One region of the Ruegeria sp. BB10 genome, then DNA from elsewhere that is predicted to be linked to it. Evidence: riboswitches for the same ligand, from Rfam matches in the RefSeq annotation. Region 1 holds a riboswitch; each other region holds the start of a gene.
What was found. A riboswitch is a leader RNA that binds a small molecule or an ion and turns the genes downstream of it on or off. The one in region 1 is predicted to bind cobalamin.

Region 2: another riboswitch for cobalamin. It lies ahead of ACR3EP_RS12325 (hypothetical protein); the one in region 1 lies ahead of ACR3EP_RS08055 (CbtB domain-containing protein).
Region 3: another riboswitch for cobalamin. It lies ahead of ACR3EP_RS20235 (DUF1636 family protein); the one in region 1 lies ahead of ACR3EP_RS08055 (CbtB domain-containing protein).

Annotation. Positions count from the first base shown of each region.
Region 1 covers NZ_JBQFIW010000001.1:1,582,134-1,589,593, forward strand. Annotated here, with positions in the region: gene ACR3EP_RS08030 (cobalamin biosynthesis protein) at 1-14, shown strand, start outside; gene cobM (precorrin-4 C(11)-methyltransferase) at 11-805, shown strand; gene ACR3EP_RS08040 (cobyrinic acid a,c-diamide synthase CobB) at 798-2,114, shown strand; gene cobA (uroporphyrinogen-III C-methyltransferase) at 2,111-2,839, shown strand; gene cobF (precorrin-6A synthase (deacetylating)) at 2,832-3,575, shown strand; cobalamin riboswitch at 3,619-3,825, shown strand; gene ACR3EP_RS08055 (CbtB domain-containing protein) at 3,862-4,032, shown strand; gene ACR3EP_RS08060 (CbtA family protein) at 4,037-4,735, shown strand; gene ACR3EP_RS08065 (hypothetical protein) at 4,803-5,297, shown strand; gene ACR3EP_RS08070 (DUF1636 family protein) at 5,294-5,638, opposite strand; gene ACR3EP_RS08075 (DUF302 domain-containing protein) at 5,780-6,238, shown strand; gene ACR3EP_RS08080 (thiamine pyrophosphate-binding protein) at 6,318-7,460, shown strand, end outside.
Region 2 covers NZ_JBQFIW010000001.1:2,378,373-2,385,832, forward strand. Annotated here, with positions in the region: gene nudC (NAD(+) diphosphatase) at 1-925, opposite strand, end outside; gene ACR3EP_RS12310 (bifunctional 2',3'-cyclic-nucleotide 2'-phosphodiesterase/3'-nucleotidase) at 1,115-2,995, shown strand; RNA gene ffs (signal recognition particle sRNA small type) at 3,035-3,133, shown strand; gene ACR3EP_RS12320 (alpha/beta hydrolase family protein) at 3,166-4,023, opposite strand; cobalamin riboswitch at 4,159-4,379, shown strand; gene ACR3EP_RS12325 (hypothetical protein) at 4,463-4,870, shown strand; gene ACR3EP_RS12330 (protein-tyrosine phosphatase family protein) at 4,872-5,366, opposite strand; gene ACR3EP_RS12335 (DNA polymerase III subunit gamma/tau) at 5,500-7,260, shown strand.
Region 3 covers NZ_JBQFIW010000002.1:265,172-272,631, reverse strand. Annotated here, with positions in the region: gene ACR3EP_RS20250 (FecCD family ABC transporter permease) at 1-144, opposite strand, end outside; gene ACR3EP_RS20245 (ABC transporter substrate-binding protein) at 146-1,093, opposite strand; gene ACR3EP_RS20240 (ABC transporter ATP-binding protein) at 1,112-1,897, opposite strand; gene ACR3EP_RS20235 (DUF1636 family protein) at 1,894-2,250, opposite strand; cobalamin riboswitch at 2,353-2,559, opposite strand; gene ACR3EP_RS20230 (DUF6525 family protein) at 2,725-2,997, opposite strand; gene ACR3EP_RS20225 (DUF1826 domain-containing protein) at 2,994-3,608, opposite strand; gene ACR3EP_RS20220 (GTP-binding protein) at 3,626-4,837, opposite strand; gene ACR3EP_RS20215 (RrF2 family transcriptional regulator) at 4,942-5,346, shown strand; gene ACR3EP_RS20210 (polyamine ABC transporter substrate-binding protein) at 5,579-6,664, shown strand; gene ACR3EP_RS20205 (AMP-binding protein) at 6,920-7,460, shown strand, end outside.

The DNA.
Region 1 (7,460 bases):
GAGGACAAACATGACTGTTCATTTCATTGGCGCCGGACCGGGCGCTGCCGACCTGCTGACTCTGCGCGGACGTGATATCATCGCGTCTTGCCCGGTATGCCTTTACGCCGGGTCGCTGGTGCCCGAGGAAATCCTTGGTCACTGTCCCGAGGACGCAAAGATCATAAACACCGCGTCGATGGATCTGGATCAGATCATGGCCGAGATCGAGACCGCACATCAGGCTGGTCAGGATGTGGCGCGCCTGCATTCCGGCGACCTGTCGGTCTGGTCAGCGATGGGTGAACAAATCAGACGGCTGAAAGAGATGGGCATCCCGGTCAGCGTGACGCCGGGCGTGCCGTCCTTTGCTGCTGCGGCGGCTTCACTGGGAACCGAGCTGACCCTGCCTGGACTGGCACAATCCGTGGTGCTGACCCGGACGCCGGGCCGTGCATCCTCGATGCCCGAAGGTGAGACGCTGGAGAATTTTGCCCGCACTGGTGCGACTTTGGCCATTCACCTGTCGATCGGCAATCTGGACAAGGTGATTGCCGATCTGACCCCCGCCTATGGCGCGGACTGCCCGGTGGCCGTGGTGTATCGCGCCAGTTGGCCGGATGAGAGGATCATCCGCGCCACGCTGGACACCTTGAAAGAGGCGCTGGATGAAAGCATCTCGCGCACCGCATTGATCATGGTGGGCCCGGCGCTGGCAGGCGAAGGGTTCGATGAAAGCTGCCTGTATTCAAAGGATTACGACCGTCGCTATCGCCCCCAAAGCGCCGATAGCCCGTGGTCAAGCTGGAGCCACGGTGATGACTAACCCCCCGGGTCTTCTGATTTCTGCCCCGTCCTCGGGAACAGGTAAGACGACGGTCATGCTGGGCCTGTTGCGGGCCTTGGCCGAGGATGGGCTGACCGTGCAACCGTTCAAAAGCGGCCCGGACTATATCGACCCTGCCTTTCATAATGCTGCTGCCGGGCGCTCCTCGTTCAATTTGGACAGTTGGGCTATGGGTGACCCGTTGCTGAGTGCGATTTCGGCGCAGGCTGAGGGTGCGGATATCGTGGTCGCCGAGGGATCGATGGGGCTGTTTGACGGCGTCGCCAAGCCGGGCGAGCTGGGGCACGGGTCCAGCGCCGAAACCGCCCAGCGCATGGGCTGGCCTGTGGTGCTGGTGCTGGATGTGGGCGGTCAGGCGCAATCAGCGGCGGCAACTGCACTGGGGTTTCGGATGTACAACCCCGACCTGCCGTTTGCCGGTGTGATCCTGAACCGTTGCGCAAGCCCCCGGCACGAGCGTCTGACCCGTCTGGGTATGGAGCGCGCCGGTCTGCCGGTTCTGGGCGTTTTGCCCCGGCGCGGTGATCTGACCCTGCCGGAACGCCATCTGGGCCTGATACAGGCGGTCGAGCATCCTGATCTGGAAAGCGCAATTGTCGGCTATGCCGCGTTTCTGCGCGAACATGTGGATCTTGAGGCGTTCAAGGTGGCGGCTTCCTCAGGCCCCAATGGGCCATCGTCAGCCGCGCTACCGCGCCCTCCGGCGCAACGGATTGCGCTGGCCCGCGATGCCGCGTTTTCCTTTACCTATCCGCATTTGCTGGAAGGTTGGCGCGCGGCGGGTGCAGAAATTCTGCCGTTTTCACCTCTGGCGAACGAGGCACCTGCTGCCGATGCCGATCTGGTCTGGCTGCCCGGTGGCTATCCGGAATTGCATGCGGGCACACTGGCTGCCGCCGACACGTTCCAGACCGGACTGCGCAAACACGCTGAATCCAAACCCGTGCATGGAGAATGCGGTGGATACATGGCGCTGGGTCAGGCCTTGATCGACAAAGAGGGCGAGCGACATCAGATGGCAGGCCTGCTGCGGCTGGTGACCTCGTATGAAAAGCGCAAGTTCAATCTGGGGTATCGGCGCGCAGAATTGCTGGCCCCGATGCCCGGTTTTGCAGCCGACACGGCTCTGCGGGGGCATGAATTCCATTATTCTTCGATCGTAGAACAGCCGGACGCACCGCTGGCGCGGGTGTTTGATGCTGAAGGTGCTGAAGGGCCGCAAACAGGTTCGGTGCGCGGGAACGTCACCGGTACGTTCTTTCACCTGATCGCCGAGGCCTCGGCATGAGCGGTTTCGTATCCTTCATAGGTTCCGGCCCCGGCGATCCTGATCTTTTGACCCTGAAAGCAGTCGACCGGATGCAAAAAGCAGATGCGGTGCTGTTTGATGACCTCAGCAGCGGCCCGATCCTAAGTCATGCGCATGACGATGCAGATCTGGTGGGCGTGGGCAAACGGGCCGGGCGACCCTCACCCAAGCAGGATCACGTAAGCCGCCTGTTGGTGGATTACGCCAAGACCGGTGCTCGCGTGGTGCGATTGAAATCTGGTGATGGCGGGTTGTTCGGCAGACTGGAGGAAGAACTGGTTGCCCTGCGTGCGGCCGGGATCGAATATGAAATCATCCCTGGCATCCCCTCGGCGGTTGCGGCGGCGGCGGCAGCAGGAATACCCCTGACACGACGCCTGACTGCGCGGCGGGTGCAATTTGTCACTGGCCACGATGTCAGTGGTAAACTGCCCGAAGATCTGAACCTGCCCGCGCTGGCCGATCCGGATGCAACGACTGTGGTGTTCATGGGCAAACGGACCTTTCCCCTGTTGGTAAATGCGCTGCATGAGCATGGCCTGCCGCTGGAAACACCAGCCCTGATAGCCGAATCCGTATCGACTCCCGACCAGAGCCTGCACCGTGCAACAATTGGCGCGCTGTCGCAAAAGCTGGAGGCCGAGATCGGCACAGCCCCGGCGCTGATCCTGTATGGCCCGTTGGCAGAGTTCGACAATGTTTGAGTTGTCTCTAATCGGAATTGGCACTGGCAACCCGGATCACGTGACCTTGCAAGGGGCAAATGCCATCCGCGATGCAGACCTGATCCTGATCCCGCACAAGGGCGAGAACAAGGCTGATCTGGCCGGGTTGCGCGAAGAGATCATTGCAGCTGTGACTGACACTCCGCCGCAGATCGCCTATTTCGACATTCCCAAGCGTCGGGCCGATGATGGTTATCTGCGCGGGGTCGACGAATGGCATGATGCCATTGCAGTGCGCTGGCACGAGGCGATTGCGGCCCACCCGAATGCGCGACAAGTGGCGCTGCTGATCTGGGGCGACCCGTCGCTTTATGACAGCTCGTTGCGAATCGCGTCGCGGCTGGACCCTGAGCTCACGACACGGGTGATCCCAGGCATCACCGCGCTGCAGGCATTGACGGCCGCCCACGCCATCCCGATCAATGATCTGGGCGCGCCTTATGTTGTGACCACGGGACGGCGGATCAGGGATGAAGGCTGGCCGGCAAATGCCTCGAAAGTAGCAGTAATGCTGGATGGCGAGTGTTCGTTTCAAACCCTGGACATGGCCGATTATGACATCTGGTGGGGTGCCTATGTCGGCATGAAAGAGGAAATCCTGATCAAAGGCGCTTTGACCGATGTGGCGCAGGAGATTCTGGACACCCGCGCCAAGGCACGTGCCGATCATGGCTGGATCATGGATATCTATTTGCTGAAAAAGCGCGTGATCTGACCTAAAAGGTCGCAAATGACGATTGCACCAGCGGCACCATAGAGGCTAAATGAACGCGTCTGGTCCTGCCGGAGACATCCGGATGCTAAGAGGGAATGTGGTGCGACTGCCATGGCAGCCAAATCCACAGCCGCCCCCGCGACTGTAAGCGGAGAGCCCCTGTTCAACCAGCCACTCCTGTTCTCAGGGGGAAGGCGAACAGAGGCATCGACCCGCAAGCCAGGAGACCTGCCAGGCGACAATTGAAACACCGGCCGTCGGGTGCGGCGGCAAAGGAGAATAAAAGATGGCAACACAAACGCAAACAGCATCCGCCTCGCGCGCTGGTATCCTTCCGGTCATGTTCGCGGTGGTACTGGGTCTGGGTATCATCACCCTGACCGGTCACGTACAGGCCGCGGCGCTGCATGACGCAGCACACGACGTGCGCCACGCGACCGGCTTCCCCTGCCACTAAGTCCATGTTCAGTCGTATACTGACCAGCGCGTTGTTCGCTGGTGCTGCAGCGGGGCTGATAGCCGCCTTGCTGCAGTTGGTCTTTGTACAACCTGTTTTGCTGCACGCAGAGCTGTACGAATCCGGTGAGTTGGTGCACTTCGGGGCCGAGGCCGTTTCGGCGCATCCCGAATTGCCGGGCATGTTTTCGGAACTGACCCGCGACGCGCTGAGCGTCATTTTCACCATGCTGACCTATACCGGTTACGCGCTGCTGATGGTTGCCCTGATGTCCGTGGCCGAAGGCCAGGGCCACACGATTGATGGCCGCACCGGCGTGCTGTGGGGTCTGGCTGGGTTCATCGCCTTTCATCTAGCGCCTGGCTTTACCCTGGCACCAGAGGTGCCTGGTGTAGCGGCGGCTGACGTCTATGCCCGACAGGTCTGGTGGTTTGCCACTGTTGGTGCCGCGCTTGTTGCGCTGTGGTTGATTGCGTTTGGCGGCAACCTGATCAGCTATGTGATCGCAGCAGCCCTGTTGCTGGCACCCCATCTGATCGGTGCGCCCGAACCGGATGTGTTCACCGGCCCCGTCCCGACCGAGATCGGCGCTCTGTTTGCCGCTCGCGCCTTTGGCATCGGTCTGGTGGCCTGGGTTCTGGTCGGTGCCTTTGCCGGGTATTTCTGGCAAAGCGAAGGCAAACGCGTCGAAGCAGCGGCCTGATCCTCTCATATAATGACGCGCCGGGTTCTGCCCGGCGCGTTTCTTTTTGCCCTAAAGGAAAGAAAAAATGGCACGCTCACTTGCCCTTTTTGCAATCGGCCTTGTGTTCGGTGGTGGTGCTGGTTTTGTGCTGGCGGCAGCCAATGGCGTCACGTTTGACGGCCACGATCATGGCGATCCGTCCCATCACGGCGGCGCGCATGCCGAAGCGATGGCCCATGACCATTCGACCACGGTAAACCTGCCCGCAGGGGCGGACGCCCCCAGCGTTGCAATCGCGCTGACCCAGGACCCGATGGCCGGGTGGAACCTGCACGTCATGCCGCAGAATTTCCGGTTTGCCCCAGAAAACGCGTCAACAGCCGACGTAGACGGCGAAGGCCACGCGCATGTTTACATCAATGGCGAGAAACTGGCCCGGCTCTACGGCAACTGGATACACATCCCCGACCTTCCGAAGGGAGAGGTCGAGGTTTCGGTTTCGCTGAACGCAAACAGCCACAGCGCACTGACGGTCGACAACGTACCGGTCAGCGCTGCCGTGACCGTTCAGGTCGATTAAAGCGCCGGTATCCGCGCGCGCAAACACATCCGAAGTCGCCCGCAGGGTCGGGCGTCTTCGATCCAACCTGCGGGACTGTCCAAATAGGCTTTGCAGGTCGCGACGATGTCTTCGGCATCGGTAACGATATCGACCCCCGAAAACACGTAAGACGCCCGTCCTGCGGCCTGCAATGCCAATGCGGTCGGCTCAGCGCAGCCACTGAAACAGGCGTGATCCGAGATGACGACCCGGCCATTCAGCCCTGCACGCACCAGCGCGTCATCCACGGCCTGCCTCTCGGCCACTCGGTCACGCGTTCCCGCACAACTGCTGCAAATCAATAGGCGTATCGGGTCCACGTGTGGCCTCGTGTTTGATGGTTTGCATGTTTCTGCGGCTTTCTAGACGTCGGCGCAATCCTGAATACGCACGGAAATGTGCGTGCGCGGAACTCGGATTTCTGGCATCACTCAGACAGTCACATTGAACGAGGCACCGTCATGCGCACGCTTTTGGGTTTGCTCTGTCTTCTCGCCCTGCCTGTCCGGGCCGAGGAACCATTGTCGGGTTGGGCAGTGTATCCAACCGTCAAAAGCTATGAAGAACTGGTCGCGGATACGAAGGCTGCGGTGAAGGAAAACGGGTTGATCGTGGTCACGCAGGCTGGTCCGACCAAGGCGGCTGCGGCCCGTGGCATCACTATACCCGGCAATCTGGTGATCGGTGCCTTCAACAACGACTATGCCGTGCGCGTTCTGGAAACCTCTGTCAGTGCAATGATCGAAGCGCCGATTCGTTTTTACGTGACCGAAAACGACGACGGCACCGCCACCCTGTCCTACAAAACGCCCAGCTTTGTCTTTGCCCCCTATGTGTACGACGGCGGAGAGCCTTTGCGCGATATTGCCCAAGAACTTGACACAAAGTTTCAGTCAGTGGCGGAATCCGCAGCCAAATAGTCACACTGACGTGAACCTGCTTGCGTCTGGCTACGTCCTCCGCAATCTGCTGAGCAACGAAAACTTCGGAGCATAACGAATGCAGGACCTCTCCCCCCGCGCGGCTGACCTTTTGGCCCAAAGACTATACGAGGCCGGATGCCGCCACGCTTTTGGCATGCCAGGCGGAGAGGTTCTGACGCTGGTGGATGCTCTGGAACAGGTTGGGATCACCTTTCACCTGACCAAACACGAAAACGCGGCCGGCTTCATGGCAGAGGCTGTCCACCACCGTGATGGCGCACCTGCCATTCTGGTGGCCACTCTGGGCCCCGGCGCGATGAATGGGATCAACGTTGTTGCCAACGCGCTGCAAGACCGGGTGCCGATGATCGTTCTGACCGGCTGTGTCGATGCGGATGAGGCACTGACCTATACTCATCAGGTGATGGATCACGCGCAGGTTTACCGCTCGATCACCAAGGGCACGTTCACGCTGACGGCCCAGGGCGCAGACGTGGTTGCTGACAGAGCGGTTTCGCTGGCCACACAGCCCCGCCCCGGTCCGGTTCATATCGACGTGCCGATCTCGGTCGCGGACACGCGCGTATCCGGGAGCAAACGCCGCCGTCTGGTCAAACCCGCTGCGGTCGCGCCCGAAGGGAACTGTGTTGAGAAAGCCCGCCGCTGGGTGACCGAGGCCGAACGCCCCATCGCGATCGTGGGTCTGGACGTGCTTTATGACGACTCGCGCAATGTGGTGCAGGCGTTTCTGGAACATTTCAACATCCCCTTCGTGACCACCTACAAAGCTAAGGGCGTCGTGCCCGAGGATCATCCATTGTGCCTGGGCGGCGCAGGTTTGTCGCCCTTGGCCGACAAGCATCTGGTGCCGTTGGTCAAACAATCCGATCTGGTGTTGTGTCTGGGGTATGACCCGATCGAAATGCGCCCTGGCTGGCGCGAGATCTGGGACCCCGAGGAAAAGCGCGTCATCGATATCTCGGCCGTCGTCAACGATCATTACATGCATCAAGCCGGGTTGAATCTGGTCGCCCACACGGGCGCGACGCTAGAAGCCATCGCCAAGGGGAACCCCGCCCGAGCGACGTGGCCGGGTGGTGAACCCGCGCAAGTTAAGGCCGCGCTAGCGCAGGCCTTCCCCGCGGATGATGACTGGGGCCCGGCGGCCGTGATCGCCGAATCTCGCGCCGCCCTGCCCGCTGATACGCTGGCCACCGCC
Region 2 (7,460 bases), 800 kb from region 1:
TGCGAGCTGGCAGCAGGACCGGGTGTTCTCCGGCAAAGGCCTGCATCATCTCGGGCTTGCTGACCCACATTGCATCTTCGATTTCCACCGGATCAATGGTGATCTCGCGCGACAACGCCTCACCCGCGCAACCAAACATCAGCGAGGCCGGGAATGGCCAGGGTTGGCTGGATAGATAGCTGACCGGGCCAACCGGCACGCCTGCCTCTTCCATCACCTCACGTCGAACCGCTGCCTCAAGCGTTTCTCCGGGCTCGACAAATCCAGCCAGCAGGGAATACATCCCCTCGGGCCAGCCCGGTGACCGCCCCATCAATACCGAATCCCCATGGGTGATCAGCATTATGACCACCGGATCGGTGCGCGGAAAATGCTGCCCACCGCATTCGGCGCAACTGCGCTGCCATCCAGCTTGGGATACTTCGCTGGGTGCACCACAACGGGCACAGAACCGATGCGTTTCGTGCCAGCCAATAACGGCCTTGGCGGCCGCAGCCAATTCCGCATCGCGGGCAGACAGTCGGGTCATGATCCGGCGCAACTCAGCAAAGACATGGCCTGTTGGCAGGTCCGGGTGCTGCTGTTCCGACGGGTCGATAAAGGCACCGACCTGCGACATGTCCAGCCCCTCGGGGGACCAGCCCGAGATATCCAGCGCAAAAACCGGATCACCGTCTGAAAGTCCCAGAAATACAGGTTCTTCAATACTGCCGCCCGGGCCGTTTTGTACCAGTCCGTGGGTTATGGGAATCAACCCCAAGCGGTCCAGTGCTTCCCCCTGAACCAGCGGCTTACCACGCCACAGCAACAGGCAGGTCGCTTGCGGATGCGCGCGCACCTGCGCCAAATGGTCTGCATTCCCTCGAATATGCGCCGCGCGATCAAGGCCCGAGCTGCCAAATGTCACCAGTTCCGCGTGTTTCATAGGAATTCCCTTGGGTCGTCGGCACAGGGCTGCCACGGCTGCCCTTTTGTTGCAATGCCAATGTTGCAATGCCAATTCGCACCACCCGAAAACTTGAAGCCGTCAATTGACTAAAAGCACGCTATGCAAGTTGCATTTAGTATACTTTTTGGAGAAAATGATTAGCATATAACCGCCAGAAGTAGAAATTTGACACATCCCCTTCTCCCGTCCCGCGCGCCACTGAAGATACGGGTTCTGGCAACATCCGATCTGCATATGAATCTATGCGGCTTCGATTATTATTCGGACACCCCCGCCCCCTCAATCGGCTTTACCCGCACCGCCAGCCTGATCCGCGCAGCCAGGTCCGAGGCCGAAGCGCAGGGTGCTCTGGTGGTTCTGTGCGACAACGGAGATTCACTGCAAGGCACGCCACTGGGGGAATGGGCGGTTCAATCCGAAAATGCACCGCACATCCTGATGCAAGCATTTTCCGAGCTGGGTTATGACGCAATCGGGCTCGGAAATCATGATTTCGGCTTTGGACTGGAAACGCTGGACCGTGTGATTGCAGATACTGCGTGCCCAGTGATTTGCAGCAATGCACACCGACAAGACGCCCCCTCCTGCTGGCAAGATCATGCGATTTTGAATCGAGAAATAAAATATTATGATCAACATGTTACGCTGAAAATTGGTGCGTTCTCAGTCCTGCCACCGCAGACAGCCAAATGGGAAGCACACCTGCTACAAGGCAAGGTCGTCATCGAAGATATCCTGACTTGCGCCGCACAAAAAGTGACGAATCTGAAAGCGCAGGGTTGCGATTTGATCCTTGCGTTGGCGCATACAGGGATAGGGTCGGCCGAACCGGAAACGGGTTTGGAAAATGCCGTCATCCCGCTGGCCGGTATCGAAGGAATTGATGCGCTGATTGCCGGGCATTCACATCTGACACTGCCCGGAAACACACATGACGGGATTGAGCACGTCGATGCAAATCGGGGTCTGGTTCACGGAAAGCCGGTGGTCATGCCCGGTGCGTCCGGGTCATTTCTGGGGGTGATCGACCTGACATTGGACAGGGCGGGAAATGGCCATTGGACCGTTCAGGATCATCGCGTCAGTCTGCGTTCGATATGCCCAACCAAACCCGACGGCTCACCCAAGCTTATCCAGGAAGACCCTGTTTTGGCGCGCCTTTTCGCCCGGGGCCATTCGGAAACCCGGCGGCGCACGGCGCAACCCGTTGGCCAGACCGATCAGCATTTGCACAGCTATTTCAGTTTTTGCGCCCCGGACAGAGGTTTGATTCTGACCGCCGCGGCCCAGGCAGCAGCCCTGCGGCCCTATCTGCAGGACACGTCATTTGCGGATTTTCCTGTTCTGTCCGCGACCGCGCCTTCAAAGTTCGGGGGGCGTGCCGGCCCCCGGTTTTTCACCGACGTCCCGCCCGGCCAGATATGCCTGCGCCATGTCAACGACATGTATGCGTTTCCCAATGAGCTGCAGGCGGCAGTTGTCACCGGAGAGCAGATCAGCTACTGGCTTGAGATGTCTGCAGGCGTGTTCAACCAGATTACGCCGGGACATCAGACCACATTGGTCGACATCAACAGGGCGGGGCATAATTTTGATATTATACAGGGACTTACTTATCAATTTGATCTCTCTCAGCCGGCTCGGTTCGACGCTGGCGGTCACTTGATCGACCCCGTCAACCGGCGCATTCGCAACATTCGCTTTGACGGTCAACCGATGGCGGCCGATCAACGGTTCGTCGTCGCGCTGAACAGTTACCGTGCCAATGGCGGGGGTCACTTTCCCTTTGTTGATCAGGCCGAGCCCATCGCGCTGCCGAACCTGCCTGTTCAGCGCGTCTTGCAGGACTATCTGTCCGGCGCGCTGCCGCAAGATCCCTTGCAGTATGCGCCCTATCCTTTTGGCTTTGCCTCGATGCAGGGCGCGACTGCGCTATTAAGAACCGGCCCGAAGGCACAAACCCACATTGCCGAGCTTGAAGAATATGACCCCCACGTCGTCGGAGAAGACGATGAGGGCTTTTTGCTGATCCGTTTGACGCTCTGACGGGTTGTGTTTCCTGCGCCCGTTGCCTATATCAGACCCCGAGAGGTTGGCGCGGGCGAGCGCCTCGCCAACCTGGTCAGGTCCGGAAGGAAGCAGCCACAACGAGCCCCGCTTGGGTCGATGTCCAACCTCTCACTTAAACTTCCGACATTGAATTGTTGCGAACAGGCCTAGGCAATCAACCGTGGCCAGACAGCCGAATTGCGCCGGGCAAAGGCACCGATATGGCCAACCTCGGACAGTCCGAACTCGGCCGGAGACAACAAATGGCGGCGTGCGTTGGGCCCGTACAGATCAGCCAGCCGCCAGACCGCGTTCTTTGGAACCAGATCGTCATCCTCAAAGCTGAACAGATCCACTGGTGTGTCTGACTGTGCCCAGCGGGCCTCGGGCAAGGACACGCCGATTTCGGGCAGGTAGTTGCGCGGCGCAGTACACCAGCGGCGCCACTGCCAATAGACGCTGGCAGGCAGGTTCGATCCGAATCCTAGTGCCTTGCCCGGCAGGTAACCCAGCGCTTTTACGGCCAGGGGCGCGTGTCCGTACCAAAACAGCAAAGCCAACGCCCGATAAGGCCAGGGATGGTCCGACACAGTCACCGGCCCGGCGCAGACGCAGATCATACGGTCGATCTGATCAATATCGGGTTGAATCGGCCCCAGCATACCGCCGACGGAATGGCCGATGCTCCAGTGCTGCGCGTCGGGGTATCGCCTGCGCATCTCGGCCCGAGCCGCAGGCATGTCGATCAGCGCCCAATCCGCCATCGTGGCCTGAGCTGACTTCAATGGCCTGCTCTGCGAATGACCGAAATCGCTGTAATCATAGGTCAGACAGGCAATGCCATGTTCCGCAGCCAACCAGCGTGCGAAATGCTGATAATAGTCGCGCGGCACCCCGGTGGCGCTGTGGATCACCACTGCGATCCCAGATTCCGCCACCGGCAGGTACAACCGAGCCGACAGTTGGGTCGAACCAGAAGGAAACTGAAAATCCTCGGTTAAAACAGCTTGTGCGGTATCCAGCATGGCGCCCTCAATCTGAACCGATTAGTTCACCACCCCAAACGGCATCTTTTGCCACCCTAAGTCAATCCTGTTTCCGCATGACCACGCGTCCACTTTGCCCCACCAAAAGGCGGCTTGACTCAGGTCACCCCTACCCGCTAGCGATTGGGTGATGGTTCTCGTCCCCGGTCCCCGGGGCGGGATGAAAAGGGAACACGGTGCGGTTCTGCCCGGAATACCGGAACGAACCAAGGCCGCGACTGCCCCCGCAACTGTAAGCGGTGAGCAATGCCGAAACACCACTGGCCGCAAGGCTGGGAAGGTCGGCAACGCAACGACCCGCAAGTCAGGAGACCTGCCATCGAACAAGAAACCGAAACTCGGAAGGGGTGTCCGGGCAGGTCGTCAGCACGCTGCCACACCTGATCCATGCCCCCGTTCCACGCGCGGAGGGCGCAATATGATCTGGAAGACAAAGACACACCAATTTACCGCAACCGTTTGCCAACGCACAGGAAAAACCTGTCCGGCGCTGGCACAGATGGCGCGCGCGATCGTGCAGGCGATGGACGCGGTCGTTCCTGCGACGACGCCTGATTTTGAGTTCGACGGCAGCACTGAGCTGGCTTATTGCACGCAAGGATGCAGCGCACGGTTTCGCGCACAAAAAGACCTGATCCGGGTCTTTTGTGGAACAAGCGAGGATGCGCCCCTCGAGTCGCTGGATGCTTACGCAGATATGATGTTCGGCCAGGATGTGACCATGCGCCCCGCAGGCATGCTAACCACCCCCCCCTGCGCCATGCTTGAGGTCACAGCGATCCCGCCCAACCCGGTGGCACAGGCAGAGCGGCAGGTGGCGCTCTGATCTAGCCGCGCGTCCGCCCAAGGGCTGCCCATTCCATTTGGCCGTCGGTCTCGACGGCGCAGGACCGCACCGCCCGCAAACGGGCCAACGCTGTCTCGGGGTCTTCGCCATGCTCGACCATAAGGCGCAGCACGATCATCCCGGACCGGCCACAGCCGCCCCGGCAATGCACCAGCACCCGCCCCCCGCAGGACAGGATATCAGTCGCCGCAGGGCTGACACTGCCCCACGCCGCGTCAACCTCAGGAGGCGGCGTACCGAAATCCGCAACCGGCAGATGCACCCATGCGATATTGAGTGCGTGCAGGTCTTCGCCAAGCCCGCTTGCGCCCTCTTGCAGTATTTCGACCTCGGTGGTCATCGAGATCACAAGATCCGGCTGCCAGTCGCGGATCATTCCCAAGTCCCGCGTATACCCGCCACCGCGCCCCGGAAGGGGCGACAAGGCAACGGTGCCGTTTCCAATCTGAACTGAATGAAGTGCGAACTGGCTCACTACGGACCCTCCCTAATACTCGCTTCTAAGGCGTGCAAATTGTGCTGCAAACCGAAATTCACCCAAGCCTGCTGTGGACGCGGGCGGCAGGGGTCTCTACGCTGCATCGGAACCCGAATCCGACAGAGCAGATATGAACGACACGCCCAGCCCCGCCTATCAGGTTCTTGCCCGCAAATACCGCCCGGAAACCTTTGCCGATCTCGTCGGTCAAGACGCAATGGTGCGCACGCTGAAAAATGCGTTCGAGGCCGACCGGATCGCGCAGGCTTTCATCATGACCGGCATTCGCGGCACCGGCAAAACCACCACGGCACGGATCATAGCCAAGGGCATGAACTGCATCGGCCCCGATGGTGAAGGCAAGCCAACGACTGAGCCCTGCGGCCAATGCGAACATTGCGTGGCCATTATGGAAGGCCGCCACGTTGACGTGATGGAGATGGACGCCGCCAGCCGTACTGGTGTGAACGATATCCGCGAGATCATCGACAGTGTCCGCTATCGCGCCGCCAGCGCGCGCTACAAAATCTATATCATCGACGAGGTCCACATGCTGTCGACCAGCGCGTTCAACGCGCTGCTCAAGACGCTTGAAGAACCGCCCGAGCATGTGAAGTTCATCTTTGCCACCACCGAGATTCGTAAAGTGCCAGTGACGGTTCTGTCGCGCTGCCAACGGTTCGACCTGCGCCGGATCGAACCCGAGGACATGATCGGTCTGCTCGGCAAGATTGCGGCGGCGGAAAACGCTCAGATCGCGGATGACGCGCTGGCGCTGATCACCCGTGCAGCCGAGGGTTCGGCCCGGGACGCGACCTCGCTGCTGGATCAGGCGATCTCGCACGGTGCGGGTGAAACCAGCGCCGATCAGGTCCGCGCGATGCTGGGCCTGGCTGATCGCGGTCGGGTACTGGACCTTATGGACATGATCCTGCGCGGGGACGCTGCAGGCGCGCTGACCGAGTTGGGCGGGCAATATGCCGAAGGAGCCGATCCGCTGGCCGTGCTACGCGATCTAGCCGAGATCACCCATTGGGTCTCTGTGGTTAAAATCACGCCAGACGCAGCCAATGATCCCACCGTTTCGCCGGACGAGCGCGCGCGTGGTCAACAAATGGCCGAAGCCCTGCCGATGCGCGTCCTGACCCGGATGTGGCAGATGTTGCTTAAAGCGCTGGAAGAGGTCTCGGCGGCCCCGAATGCCATGATGGCAGCTGAAATGGCAGTGATCCGGCTGACCCATGTGGCAGACCTGCCCAGCCCGGAAGAGTTGATCAAACGTCTGCAAGACACGCCCCCACCGCCAAATGGCGGACCCGGTGGCGGGATACCGGCGCCATCGCATGCCGCGGTTCAGACGCAAGCGCCGGTGGCATCTTTTTATGCAGCTCCCGCCCATGGTGGGGGCGGCGGCGCACCCAGCGCGGCGTTGGCGCAGGATGTGCAGGCCGCCCTGGCACGCTATCCGACCTTCGATCATGTGGTCGAACTAATCCGCGCAAACCGGGACGGCGTGCTTCTGGATGAGGTCAAGCGGTCTTTGCGGCTTGCAGCCTATCAACCCGGGCGTATCGAATTCCAACCGACCCAGCGTGCCTCGGCCCAGTTGGCGCAACGTCTGGGGACCGCCCTGCAGCGATGGACCGGTAACCGCTGGGCAGTCACTGTCGTCAACGAAGGCGGCGGCGAGACGATCTATGAAAAGGAAAACGCGGCTGAGGAAGCACTGAAGGCAGAAGCCCGCGAACACCCGCTGGTGCAGGCGGTTCTGGCCCAGTTCCCGAAGGCGCGGATCAAAAGCATCGAAACGCCTGAGCAACGCGCAGCCAAGGTAGAAACCGAAGCCCTGCCCGAGGTCGAAGACGAATGGGACCCGTTCGAGGAAGACTGAGCCACTTCAACACACACACCCGAAATCCTCCCGCGCCCGCCACGGGCAATCGGCTGACGCCGATCGCTCTGAGCGGCCTTGGGCCCGGCAGCGCGGGCTTTGCCCGCGCTGCCGGGCCCAACGGGAGGAAAGGTCTTTCAAAGACCCTGACGACGGGCGGGAGCAACCCCACCCCCTTGTGCCACACGGGTACCGCCCGT
Region 3 (7,460 bases), on a different contig from region 1:
TCCTTCACTCAGCCCCGTTCCCAGCAGTATAGCCGTGACCGTGTCCGTGACAGGGATGGATGTGGTGCCATAGATGGTGGACATCAGTAAGAGGGCGGCCAATACGGCCGCCCCCAGCACAAGTGTCAGGCCCAGTCGGCCCATATCAGTTGAGGCCTGGATGCATGGCCTGAGCCATTTTCGAAATCGCTTCGATATTTGCCGGTCCGGGGGTCAATTCCTCGTACCGCAAACCGATCCAGCGCTCGTTTTTCACGGCTTCAGTCTGCGACATCACTGGATGTTCCTGCAAAAATTTGAACGTGTCCGCAGCGCCATTGCCTGTCTGATAATCAAGCAGCACAAGGAATTCCGGGTTTGCGGCGGCGACCGCCTCCCACGAGGTTCGACCCCAGCTTGTTTCCATGTCGTGGGTCACGTTTTCACCACCCGCGGCAGCAATCATAGCATCGGGGATGGCGAACTTACCTGCGGTGAATGGCGCGTCCGCCGGGCCGTCCAGCAAGAAAACGCGGGGTTTCGCCAGGTCGGCAGTCTGCGCTTCGATCACTGAGAGTTCGTCTTTCCAGCCCGTGACCAGCGCCTCGGCCTTGTCTTCAACGTGCATGACCTGACCCAGGCGCAGGACGTCATTGAACAGCAGGTCCATGCTGGCTTCGGGGCGATCCTTGTCCAGATGCACACAGCTTTCGGTCAGGATCATGGTCTTGATACCAAAGGGCTCCAGCGTATCCGGAGTCACATCTCCGCCCGGCTTCATGCCGTAATACCAGCCAGCAAAGAACAGGTCGGGTTCCACGGCAACAAGGTTTTCGACAGTTGGGTATTTCGGTGCCAGTTCGGGGATATCACCGCGCAGGGTGTCGAATTCCGGGCTGGTTTTGTACCAGCCGGTGATGCCGGTCAGACCGACGATCTTGTCCTGCAGGCCCAACGCGAAGGCCATATCGGTCATGTTCATGTCATGCACAACCAGACGCTCGGGCTGGGTTTCGAACACCAGCGGCGCTCCGCAGTTGTCGACGGTGACCTCGTGGGCGGACGCGCCGCCTGCCATGGCTGTGACCAGCGCCACGGACCAGATGTGTTTCATTGGGGAAGGTTCCTCGGTTTAGGTTGAGATTGTGGATTTTCGGATATCCAGCGCTGGAATCACGCGGCCTTCGTGGTGAAAGCACAGGTATTCAACGCCAAAAGTATCGCGGACCCGCTCGGGGGTCAGCACTTCGGCCACGGGGCCAAATCCCGTCAGCCGCGTTGATTTCATCAGCGCCACGTGGGTGGCAAATTCCGGGATCATGACAAGATCATGGACAATCATCACAACCGTGATGCCGAGTTCGGCGACCAGAGACAGCATCCGACCCTTGGCATCCGGATCGAGATGGTTGGTTGGCTCATCCAGGAACAACAACGATGGGTTCTGTGCCAGTGCCCGGGCGATATGCGCGCGTTGACGTTCGCCCCCGGACAGTACCGCCATGCGCTTGTCTGCCAGCGCGCCAAGGTCGGTCAGCTCAAGAATTCTGTTCAGTTCTCTGGCATGTTCATTCGCCGAACGGTCGGCCCAGATCGGAATCTGGCCCATGGCAACATAGTCCCGCAACAACAGCCTGCCATCCGGCTGCTCTTGCTGACCCACAACCGCGATCATGCGGGCGCGCTCCATGGCGGGCATATGTTTCAGGCTGCGTTTCTTGACCAATACCTGGCCCAGCACAAGCTCAGCTGCCCCGCACAGAAGGTTTAAAAGCGTGGTTTTCCCCGCCCCATTCGGACCGGCAATTGCCAGTATCGCGCCCTCGGCCAATTCAAACGAGACGCCTTGCAGAAGAACGTCACCATTGAGCGCATAATATTCGAGATCACGCGCAACCAGAAAAGATGAGGTCGTCATGATGGCTCCTCCAATTGAATTCGAGGCAAACGAGAAAGGGTTTTTGCAAATAGTGGTTGCGGCCGGTCCGTCGCGTTGGTCCAACCGTCTGCGACGTTGCGGTACTGATGTGCGAATTCCGCCAGCGCGTTGACATCTTCTGCAGTTTCAATATCGCCGAACAGGTACTGAGCTTTGCCAGCGGCCTGAAATCCGACGGTCGTTGGTCGCGCGCAGCCCGCCATGCAGGTAACGGTGCGCACTGCGAACCCGGTCGGCAACCTGCCGGTCAACGCATTGCGCATGACATCAACAGGCAATGCGCCGGTACAAGTCGAGCAGATCAGAAGGAAATGGTCAGGTGTTTCCGGCATTGTCCGCTCCGCTTGAAGCCAAGCGCGGACAGAAGGTGCCGATCATGTACACACGTTTCAGACGTGCCATCAAAGCCTCCTTCCAGGACGCCCCGCCCCGGGTTGGTTGAACATGTGATGGCAGGTCTCCTGACTTGCGGGTCGATGCTTGGCCATCCTTCCCGGCCCAATGGCCAGTGGATTTTGGCGTCGCTCACCGCTTACAGTTGCGGGGGCAGTCACGGATTTGGCGCCAAAGTGGCGAACCGCACCGTATTCCCTTTTCATCCCTTGGGCGTACCATCGGGAACCATCTGGCCCTTGCTTGTCTTAGACTGGGGGCCATGTCAATCACGATTTGAAACAACAACTTTTCGATCGGAACTCAAACGCTCTGGGTTTCGAAATCTGCCGCATGCGTTTTCGCTGCAAGTGCGGCACCCAGTGTCGCATGGGTCGCGACAGCATACTGTGTTAGAGGTGGCAATTTTTTCCTCATGTTTGAGAATTTAATTTGAAAACAGTCGATTGCCGGTCACGCGCGAGCGTTCGGGCTTCGGCCTGGCTGAGTGACGCGAGCGTTTCTTCTGATGAAAGCCCCTTGGCCCGCGATTTTGACCAGATGCGGCGTGCGGATACCGGGGACCATGGCAACGCCGCTTCTGACAACCACTGTCGCAACGGGGCTGGAAGGCCGTCAAACACATCCATCGGATCGGTTGATCGATGCTTGCGGCGCAAGCTGCATTGCCCGAGGTTACGTCTCATGCTTCGGTTTCCGGATTTTCCACTGGGTCCAAAACCAAGACGAGACGGGATTCACTGGTACCTTCGATTGGAGGCGAGCGATGCACCACCCCTGACGATGGTCGCTCGGGCCAGAGTGTTCCCCGTAGCAGGATCGGAGCGCCGGTCTGAACGGTAAACACAAGCGCGGGATCGTTTCCATCAGTCGAGGTGCCGTATTGTGTTCCAGTGCCACGATAGGTGCAGACCAACCGGGCGGTGACAGCATCGGTATGAAATTTACGGCAAGCATTGGTGGTGACAACATCCAGCCGCAGCCGCAGGAAGTTGGCGTTCATCAGCTCGCAGAACATGTCGGCCAGAGAAGTGATATCATCCTGAAGCCACGCTCTTTCAGTCCCGTTAGGCATACCGGAGATATCGCAGAGTTGCCCCACGGTCGTCTTAACGGCGCTTGGTGGAAGAATGACTCGCCCACTTGGCAAAGCCTTGGGATCAAGTTGGTCAAGCCAGCTTTGCATATCCGGCGGGGTTCGCCGGCGCCAAATCAAAGCGGCACAGTTTGGCTGTGCAAAAGTGCGGATTGCCGCCGGATCATCTGCGAAGTTCACACCGGTGACCTTGTCTTTCACGGGCTTTCTAACGAAGTTCATGCGGCATCCTCTGCCCGGCGCCAAATCGGGAAGGGGTCCGGCAGGTTCGGCAAATTGTCGGGCCCTGACGCCGTAACTGCTGGAATAAGGCAATTGTCCAATCGTGCCTTCAAACTTTGCCAGTCGATCCCGGCACCGATGAAAACGATCTCTTGACGGCGGTCGCCCCACGGCTCTTGCCAGTGGGCCTGCATATAGGCGCGGGCGCTGTCATGTGCGGGGCGTCGCTCTTCGGGAACTGATGCCCACCAGGTGCCGAGTGGTTTGACGCTGGACAATGCACCGGCGAGTGAAAATTCAGCCACCCAGTCCGGGCGTGTCGAAATCCAAAAGTGGCCTTTGGCCCGGATCACCCCTGGCAGATCACCGTTGAGAACGTCCAAAATGCGTTCGGGAACGAACGGAAGTCGCGCCCGGTAAACGTATGACGCAACCCCGTATTCCTCAGTCTCAGGCACATGGCCGGCAAAGCCGTACAGTTCCTTTGCCCACATCGGGTGTTCATGGGCTTGCTCGAAGTTAAACAGGCCGGTGTCCAGGATCTTTTCTGCGGCAACTTCCGAATGGTTGGTCTCGATGATCTCGGCATCTGCATTCAGACTGCGGATGATCTTGCGGGCCGCATCAACTTTTTCTGACCCCGCATCATCAACCTTGTTCAGGATCACTACATCAGAGAATTCTATTTGATCCGTAAGCAAGTGGACCAGAGTTCGCTCGTCTTCCTCTCCCATCGTTTCGCCTCGGTCTCGTAGGAAATCGTGGGACGAGAAATCGTTCAGCAAGTTCACCGCATCGACAACCGTTACCATGGTGTCGAGCCGCGCCACGTCCGACAAGCTGTCGCCCGCTTCATCTCGGAAATCGAAAGTTGCTGCCACAGGCAATGGTTCGGAAATGCCTGTGGATTCAATAAGCAGGTAGTCAAAACGTCCTTCCGCAGCGAGGCGCCGGACTTCCTCCAAAAGATCGTCCCGAAGGGTACAACAGATGCAGCCATTCGACATTTCTACCAGAGTTTCATCCGTCCGGCTGAGTTCGGTATCGGCCCGTACCAGATCGGCGTCGATATTCACCTCGGACATATCGTTGACGATAACCGCGACCCGACGCCCTTCGCGGTTGTTCAGGATTCGGTTCAAAAGGGTGGTCTTGCCCGCCCCTAAGAAGCCGGAAAGGACGGTGACAGGAAGTCGGGTATCTGACATGGGTTGCTCCGAATGGTGCCTTGAGAGTCACGTAACTTACGCAGTTACTAGACGAATGCAACAGTTATTGTTACGTGTGATATCTGTTTGGAGAAGAACGACAAATGAAGCGCAATAGCCGCCTATCCCTCGCCCTGCACACGCTCGGCCACATGGCCGGAGATCCGAATCGTAAGCGTACATCTGCGGATATCGCCGAGCATTCAGGGACGAACCCGGTGGTGGTACGCCGCGTCTTGGGACGGCTTCGTGACGCGGGTCTGTTAACTTCGGAAAAAGGCCACGCAGGAGGGTGGAGTCTAGCACGCGAACCAGACAGCATAACCCTGGCGGATGTGTATCTTGCGTTGGACGAAAGTCTGATCGCCTCTGGCAGAGAAGACCATGCCCCCAAATGTTCAGTGGAACATGCGTTGCACCGTCGCGTTTCGAGTATCATGAAGGAGATCGAGCAAAGCCTAGTCGACCGTCTCGGCGAGACAACCATCTCCGAAGTCAGAGGCAAGTAATACCTGATCAAGTATCGCGGCAAGTTTCTCTTCATTCTCACCACATCGTTTGACGCTATGGGTGCAACATTCCTGCTGTTTAAGGGTTGCACCAACTAGGGTGGGGGTACGTCCTTTGGTAAGGCTCAGCTTAAACTTCGGGCTTGTTGGATCTGCCTCATGACCATAAGACGGGTGGACCGCGTTTCTCACAACCCACCGGGAACATGTTGCAAAGCCCTAGGAGTACACAATGAAATCAATATTGACGGCTGCGTCGATGACCTTGCTTTTCACAACCGCGCTGTACGCCGAGGAAAAGGTCTATGTTTACAATTGGGCTGACTATATCGACGAGTCTCTGCTGCAGAAATTCACCACCGAAACGGGGGTCGAAGTCGTCTACGATAACTTCGATTCCAATGACTTGCTTGAAACCAAAATGCTTGCAGGCAAGTCTGGTTATGACGTTGTGTTTCCCTCGGGCACGTTTTTGCAACGTCAGATAGAAGCCGGTGTCTTCCAACGGCTCGACAAAGCCCAGTTGCCCAACTCGGTTAACCTGTGGGATGCTATCGAGCAACGAACCGCGACCTTCGATCCGGAGAATAGCTACTCAGTTAACTATATGTGGGGTTCAACGGGCATTGCTGTGAATGTCGAAAAAGTTCGCGAGGCGCTTGGTGACGATATCCCACTGGATTCGATGGAGCTGCTGTTTAACCCGGAGTACGTGTCCAAGCTGTCCGATTGTGGCGTGAATTTTCTGGATGCTCCGTCCGAGCTTATCCCCGCTGCCCTGACCTATATCGGAGAGGATCCGAATACGCGCGATCTCGATGTTATCGCCAAAGCTGAACCGGTTCTTAACGCGGTTCGTCCTTACGTCAGGAAATTCAATTCGACAGGCTATATCTCGGACCTTGCGACCGGTGAAGTGTGCGTTTCAATGGCCTGGTCAGGTGATGGCCTGCAAGCCCGAAGCCGGGCCGCCGAATCCGGAAACGGGATTGTAATTGAGTATAGCGCTTTCCGAGAAGGTTCGGGCATGTGGTTCGACCAGATCGCGATCCCTGCGGATGCCCCTCATCCGGAACTGGCCCATAAGTTCATCAACTTCCTGATGGAGCCAGAAAACGCGGCCGCAATTTCAAACTATGTTTGGTATGCAAACGGAAACCTTGCGTCGCAAGAGTTTCTGAACGAAGCGATTTTGAATGATCCGGGCCTCTATCCGTCTGAAGAAGGGATGAAGAACCTCTATATGAAGATGCCTTGGGACGCTGAGATGCAGCGTTTCGTGACGCGCATGTGGACGCGGGTTAAATCTGGCGTGTAGGTCGCCTTTTGACGCTAACCTATTCGTCTAAGAAGCACAAAACGACTGATACGTGTAAAATGTTGGGGCTGGGAAAAGCTTGCCTTGCCCCAATGCACTTTGCAGAAGGCCCCAGCCGGTGTCGTAGGTCGCAGTCTGTGCTTTTTTCACATTTGACCCCGGCTGACGACGCAATAAGACTTAGCTTCAAAGCGGAAACCAAGGGTTTGAAAAGGGATCGCGACCAAACAGCTAATTTGGGGCAGGAAAAGTAAGATGACACCGAATGATGGCAGCGCGAGTACGTTAGAAAAAATCCTGTGCGCAATCGCCGTGTGTTTGGATCGACAAGCAGAGACTTCGCCTGAATACCCAAATTCAAACCTCTCCAGCCCAGATTTTGGTTACCAGGTACGACAAAACCAGATTTGCGCAGTCGGTTGGTTGCTTTTTTTGTTTGGCGCAACACCGCGCAGAAGGTTGGGCCGACTTGTTCTGAAATCAATGCGGGATGTGGGTCTTGCAAAAGTCCCCCGTTGGAAATTGTCACAGGCGATTGACGATGCAGCGGGCTCGTTGAACGACCAATACCCAAATGTCGTGAACAAGGCGATTGTCGGCACGCCGGATGATAACTCCGATCGTATTGTGCAAAGAGTTCAAAGCCTTATTGGCTTGCGTGCCTTCGATAGCGCGCGCAAATTGTTGACGCAAAATAAGACCGAACTGCGTGAGAAATATGAACCGCTTCGGACACGCTTAATCAGGCACGAGACTGGGAATCCAATTTCGGAATGCGGTCACAGGCTGGCGGGCC